Regions from separate parts of the Streptomyces sp. NPDC052721 genome, predicted to be linked through region 1. Evidence: riboswitches for the same ligand, from Rfam matches in the RefSeq annotation. Region 1 holds a riboswitch; the other holds the start of a gene.
The links. Region 1 has a riboswitch for cobalamin ahead of AB0L21_RS01735 (cobalamin biosynthesis protein). Riboswitches for the same ligand answer to the same signal wherever they lie in the genome.
Positions count from the first base shown of each region.

Region 2: another riboswitch for cobalamin. It lies ahead of AB0L21_RS08145 (HoxN/HupN/NixA family nickel/cobalt transporter); the one in region 1 lies ahead of AB0L21_RS01735 (cobalamin biosynthesis protein).

Region 1 is NZ_JBFATL010000001.1:367,537-370,931, reverse strand. Features, by position in the region: gene AB0L21_RS01745 (inorganic phosphate transporter) at 19-1,272, shown strand; gene AB0L21_RS01740 (hypothetical protein) at 1,307-1,534, shown strand; cobalamin riboswitch at 1,693-1,834, shown strand; gene AB0L21_RS01735 (cobalamin biosynthesis protein) at 1,935-2,879, shown strand; gene AB0L21_RS01730 (cobyric acid synthase) at 2,876-3,395, shown strand, end outside.
Region 2 is NZ_JBFATL010000006.1:715-4,109, reverse strand. Features, by position in the region: gene AB0L21_RS08150 (nucleoside hydrolase) at 1-378, shown strand, start outside; gene AB0L21_RS08145 (HoxN/HupN/NixA family nickel/cobalt transporter) at 559-1,641, opposite strand; cobalamin riboswitch at 1,669-1,851, opposite strand; gene AB0L21_RS08140 (metalloregulator ArsR/SmtB family transcription factor) at 1,933-2,283, shown strand; gene AB0L21_RS08135 (glycoside hydrolase family 13 protein) at 2,363-3,395, shown strand, end outside.

The DNA.
Region 1 (3,395 bases):
GAACGATTGCCTGGGTAAATGGAAAGCTTCTCGCTGATCCTCGCGATTGTGGTGGTAACCGCTCTCGCGTTCGATTTCACGAACGGTTTCCACGACACCGCGAACGCGATGGCCACCACCATCTCCACAGGCGCCCTGAAGCCGAAGATCGCGGTTGCCATGTCCGCCGTCCTCAACCTTGTGGGCGCCTTCCTCTCCGTGGAGGTCGCGAACACGATCTCCAAGGGTCTCGTCGACGAGACCGGCATCCGTCCCGAGGTCATCTTCGCCGCCCTGGTCGGCGCGATCCTCTGGAACCTGCTGACCTGGCTGGTGGGCCTGCCCTCCAGCTCTTCGCACGCCCTGATGGGCGGCCTGGTCGGCGCCACCGTCGCCTCCGCCGGCTTCGGCGCCGTCCACGGTGACGTCCTGGTCACCAAGGTGCTGCTGCCGGCCGTCGCCGCGCCGGTCGTCGCGGGCCTCGCCTCCCTGCTGGCCACCCGGTTCTCCTACGGCATCGGCGGCACCGCCGACGGCGAGGCCACCCGCAAGGGCTACCGCGCCGGCCAGATCGCCTCCGCCGGCCTGGTCTCCCTCGCGCACGGCACCAACGACGCGCAGAAGACGATGGGCATCATCACCCTCGCCCTCGTCGCGGGCGGCTCCATCGCCCCCGGCTCCAACCCTCCCACCTGGGTGATCCTGTCCGCGGGCATGGCCATCGCGCTCGGCACCTACATCGGCGGCTGGCGCATCATCCGCACCATGGGCAAGGGCCTGACCGACCTGGAGCCGCGCCAGGGCTTCGCCGCCCAGACCAGCGCCGCGACCGCCATCCTGGCCTCCTCCCACCTCGGCTTCTCCCTCTCCACCACGCACGTCGTCTCCGGCTCGGTGATGGGCGCGGGTCTCGGCCGCAAGGGCGGTGTGGTCCGCTGGTCCACCGCGACCCGCATGTTCGTCGCCTGGGCGCTGACCCTCCCGGCCGCCGCGCTGGTCGGCGCGGTCGCCGAGTCCGTCACCGACCTCGGTGACGGGGGAACCGCCGTCGTCGCCGTCTTCCTGGTCGCCGCGAGCGCCGCGATCTGGAAGATCTCCCGCCGCGAGGTCGTCGACCACACCAACGTGGTCGAGGAGACCGGCGAGCCGGTCGGCGTGGTCACCACCGCCATCGCCGCCGTGACCCCGCCCCCGGCGGGCATGGTCACCGAGGATCTGACGGCCACCATCCCCGCCCCGGCCACCGAGCCCTCCCCCGCCGCCCCGGCCGCCCCGCCGGCCGCCGCGGTCTGACCCCGAGCACACGGTTACTGAAGGAAGCACCCCCATGAAGATCGACTGGGCGGCCCTCGGCTCCGTCTTCGGCGTCAGCCTCGCGTTCACGGTGGGCCTGGTGGCCCTGTTCACCCTCGGCATCAACGGCCTGTCCCGCCGGGAGAAGGCCGCGGCGCAGGGCGGGTCCGCCGCCCTCGCCGTCACCGGCGCGTACGTGTGCTTCGCGGCCTGCGCGGCGGCGGTGGCGTACGGGATCTACCTGATCGTCGTCAAGCCCTGACGGTTCGAAACCCGACATCGGCCCCGCCGGGCCACCCGCTCCAGCGGGACCGGCGGGGCCGACGCATGGCGTCGAACCGGTCCTCCGGTGCCGTCCGGCGGGCCGGCGATGTGGGCCTCAGCACAGTCCGGCGTCCCAGGTCAAAGGCAAGTTGACGGCCGTTCCGGGCGCGTGGTGGACTGCCCAGGCCATGTAGGCGGCAGGAGAGGAAGCCGGTGCGAATCCGGCGCGGTCCCGCCACTGTCACCGGGGAAGAACCCCCGGGAGCCAGGAACTCTCACCGCCGATTCACGTCGAACCAGGGCGCGGACACCCTGAGTGAGGACACATTTCGCCATGCTCGGCTGCCGATCGAGGACCCGCACCAGGACCGTTCCTGTCCCCACGGCCGGCTGAGCCGATGGGTGCCGATCGCACATACGCGTACGGCGCCGCCGCCGGCGTCCTCGGTGACCTGCTCCTCGGCGATCCGCGCCGCGGGCATCCGGTCGCCGTGTTCGGCCGGGCGGCCGGGGCCGTGGAACGCGCGCTGTGGCACGACCACCGTGGCTGGGGCGCCCTGCACACCGTCGTGTGCGCCGGCGGCGCCGTCGCCCTCGGCACGCTGACCGCACGCGCCGTACGCTCCTCCCCCACCGCTTCCGCCGCGCTGACCGCCGCCGCCACCTGGTCCGTCGTCGGCGGCACCTCGCTCGCCCGGGAGGCCCGCGCCATCGGGCGCGCCCTTCAGGCCGGGGACGTCGAGGGCGCCCGGGCCCGGCTGCCGCATCTGTGCGGCCGGGACCCGCAGGCGCTGGACGCCGACGGCATCGCCCGGGCCGTGGTCGAGTCGGTCGCCGAGAACACCTCCGACGCCGTGGTCGGCGCGCTCTTCTGGGGTGCCGTGGCCGGGGTGCCGGGGCTGCTCGGGTTCCGGGCGGTCAACACCCTGGACGCGATGGTGGGTCACAAGTCGCCCCGCCACCGGCGCTACGGCTGGGCCTCCGCCCGCCTGGACGACGTCGCCGGCTGGCCGGGGGCCCGGCTGACCGCCGTACTCGCCGCGGTGGCCGGACCCGATCCGCGGGGCGCCGTGCGCGCCTGGAGGGCGGACGCGCGGGAGCATCCGAGCCCCAACGCCGGGCCCGTGGAGGCCTCCTTCGCGGGCGCTCTCGGCGTGCGCCTGGGCGGGACGCTCTCCTACGGCGGCCGGGTCGAACACCGCCCGGTGCTGAACGGCGCCACCGGACGGCCGGTCCGGGTCACCGACATCGACCGGGCCGTACGGCTCTCCCGCCGCGTCGGCCTGCTCGCGCTCGGCACCACGCTCGCCGCGCGCGCCCTCCTGAAAGGACGTGGGAAGTGAACGGTGGGCTCCTCGTCGCCGGCACCACCTCCGACGCGGGCAAGAGCGTCGTGACGGCCGGCATCTGCCGCTGGCTGGTCCGCCAGGGCGTGAAGGTCGCGCCGTTCAAGGCGCAGAACATGTCCCTGAACTCGTTCGTCACGCGCGAGGGCGCGGAGATCGGCCGGGCGCAGGCCATGCAGGCGCAGGCGTGCCGCGTCGAGCCGACCGCGCTGATGAACCCGGTGCTGCTCAAGCCCGGCGGTGAGCAGAGCAGCCAGGTGGTGCTGCTGGGCAAGCCGGTGGGCGAGCTGAGCGCACGCGGGTACCACGGCGGGCGCCAGCAGCGGCTGCTGGGCACGGTGCTGGACTGCCTGGCTCAGTTGCGGGGCACGTATGACGCGGTGATCTGTGAGGGGGCGGGGAGTCCGGCCGAGATCAACCTGCGGCGGACCGACATCGTCAACATGGGGATCGCGCGCAACGCGCGGCTGCCCGTGCTCGTCGTCGGCGACATCGACCGCGGCGGCGTGTTCG
Region 2 (3,395 bases), on a different contig from region 1:
CAGGTCGTCGTGGACAGCGGCGACGTCCACCGGCTGCGCGCCAGCGGCGAGCCCGGCACCCGCCTGGCCGGTGAGCTGCTCGCCCACCGGCCGGCCCACCAGGGCGAGCCGCCTCAGGCGGAGGAGGCGGGCGGCCTCGGCGACGCGGGCGCGGTGTGCGCGGTCGCCGACCCGCAGGGCATCACCACCCGCCTGCTCCCGGTCGAGGTCTCCCTCGCCCCCGGCCCCACCCGGGGCCAGACCGTCGTCGACCGCCGCCCCCGCCTCGGCGAGTCCGAGATCCACGAGGGCGGTCGCGAACGCGCCCTGGTCGACGTGGCCTTGGAGGTGAACGCCGACCGGTACGTGAAGCTGTACCTGGAGACGGTCGCGCGCTAGGCCCTGTCGTCAAACTCCCGTCTGCCGCGCGACGCCATGCACGCACTCTCGCCGCACCGGGCCCCGACCCAAGTACATCCAGTACGAGGGCCGGGGCCCGGCACGCCGAGAGCACGCACCTGACGCCGCGCGGCCCGCCCTCCGGCGGACGACGGGAGTTTGACGACAGGACCTAGCCCCCTACTCGGCGGCGGACGGGGAGACCGCCCAGCGTTCCTCCACCCGGGCGACCTTCCAGTACGCCAGCGCCGCCGCCCACACCAGCACGAACAGGCCGACGACGAGGTAGCCGACGTTGTCCAGGTCGAGGCCGGCGATCCAGCCGGTGAAGTCGTCGTGCAGGCCGAACTTCTCGTGCAGGACGCCGACCAGTTCGATGGTGCCGATGAAGAAGGCGACGGCGATGGACAGGCCGGTGATGGCGAGGTTGTAGAAGACCTTGCGGACCGGGTTGGAGAACGCCCACTGGTAGGCGAAGTTCATGAACGTGCCGTCGAGGGTGTCGAACAGGCTCATCCCAGCGGCGAAGAGGAGGGGCAGGCAGAGGATCGCGTACCAGGGCAGGCCCGCCGCCGCGCCCGAACCGGCCATCACCATCAGCGTCACCTCGGTGGCCGTGTCGAAGCCGAGGCCGAAGAGGAAGCCGAGCGGGTACATCTGCCCCGGCCGGGAGACGGACTTCGTCAGCCGGCCGAGGACGCGGTTCATGAATCCCCGCGAGTCCAGGTGCTGTTCCAGTTCCTTCTCGTCGTACGCGCCCGCGCGCATCGCCCGGAAGACCTTCAGGATGCCCACCAGGGCGACCAGGTTCAGGGCGGCGATGAGGTAGAGGAACGTGCCGGAGACCGTCGTACCGAGGAAGCCGAGCACCTGGTGGGTGGTGGAGCCCTCGTTCATGACCTTCCCGGCCAGCGAGGTGCCGCCCGCGATCAGCAGCGCCAGCAGCACCACCACGCTGGAGTGGCCGAGCGCGAACCAGAACCCCACCGACACCGGCCGCTTCCCGTCGGCCATCAGCTTCCGGGTCGTGTTGTCGATCGCCGCGATGTGGTCGGCGTCGAAGGCGTGCCGCATGCCGAGGGTGTAGGCGGTGATGCCCAGACCGACCCCGAAGACATCGGAGCCGACCTCGTAGTGCTCGGGCACGACGAGAACATAGAGAATTCCGAAGGCGACGACGTGCAGGGCGACGATCACCGCCATCAGCCCCACTGTCTTGACGGTGTCCTCGCGTCGCCAGCGGAAAGACGCGGCATCGGCCATGGGTTCACGCTCCAGCACCTCGTGGATCACTTCGTGAGCTGCCGTGGCCGGTCTCCTGGCTTACGGGTCGTGCGTCCGCCGTTCCTGCCTTCCCGGTCTGCGACCAGTGGCCCGGCGGTGCCGGACGGAACGGGAACTTCCCGATCACAGTGGCGAGGGCCGCGTCGACCTTGCATCGACTTCCCGAACACCACGGCCCGCCCACCGTAGAGGGGCACGCGGTTTCCTGCATAGCTGCGTACCTGCGCAGGTATCGAAGATCACAAAGAGGGTGCCTGCCAGACTGGCCTCATGCATCTCGTGCCTGCCGACCGAGCCGACCGTCGTTCCATCGACGGGCATCGGGTGTGTGAGGCGATCGCCGCCATCGGTGAGGCGGGGCGTCTGCGCACCTGGGCCGACCGTTTCTCGCTGCTCGCCGACGCCAACCGGCTGGCGCTGCTGGTCGCGCTGCACCGTACCGGGCCGCTCGCCGTGTCCGATCTGGCCATCGCCACGGGGATGAACGACCCGGCGGTCTCCCAGGCCCTGCGGTTGCTGCGGGCGGCCGGGGTCGTGGCGGGGGAGAAGGAGGGGCGCGTGGTGCGGTACCGGGTGGTGGACGCGGACGTTCGGGGGCTGTTGGAGCACTGCGTCGGCTGAACGGCCGTGAAAGGTTCCCTTTCCGGGCAATGTGGACAGATACAGATTCCGTACTGTCGTCCGTCCCCTGGGAGCCCGTATGGCAGACCTCTCGCCGGACCTCTCGTCCAGGAACCCCGACTGGTGGCGGCAGGCCGTCATCTACCAGGTCTATCCGCGCAGCTTCGCCGACGCCGACGGTGACGGCCTCGGTGACCTGAGGGGCATCACCGAGCGGCTGGGCCATCTCGCGGCGCTCGGCGTGGACGCCCTGTGGCTGAGCCCCTTCTACCCCTCCGAGCTCGCCGACGGCGGCTACGACGTCATCGACCCGCGCGGGGTCGACGAGCGCCTCGGCACCCTGGACGACTTCGACACCCTGGTGGGTGAAGCGCACCGGCTCGGGCTCAAGGTCGTCGTGGACATCGTTCCCAATCACACCTCCCATCTGCATCCGTGGTTCCAGGAGGCGCTGCGCGCCGGACCCGGATCCGCCGCCCGGGAGCGTTATGTCTTCCGGCCGGGGCGCGGCGCGCACGGTGAACGTCCGCCCAGCGACTGGCAGTCGGTGTTCGGCGGCAGCGCCTGGCGGCGGGTGCCCGACGGGGAGTGGTACCTGCACCTGTTCGCCCCCGAACAGCCCGACCTGAACTGGGACAACGAGGAGGTCCGCGCCGACTTCCGCACCACCCTGCGGTTCTGGTCCGACCGGGGCGTGGACGGCTTCCGCGTGGACGTCGCCCACGGCCTGGCCAAGGACCTCACCGAGCCGCTGCGGGACGTCGGCGGCATCGGCGCGACCGGCGAGCAGGCCCTGCCGCTGGTGCCGCCCGGCAGCCACCCCTACTGGGACCGGGACGAGGTCCACGAGATCTACCGCGACTGGCGCAAGATCTTCGACGCCTACAGTCCGCCGCGCACCGCCGTCGCCGAGGCCTGGGTCCCCGGTGCCCGCCGCGCCCTGTACGCCCGCCCGGACGAACTCGGCCAGGCCTTCAACTTCGAGTACCTGGAGGCACGCTGGGACGCGGAGGAACTGCGCGACGTCATCACCGCCTCACTGGTCACGGCCCGGACCGCCGGCGCCTCCGCGACCTGGGTGCTGTCCAACCACGACGTCGTACGCCACGCCT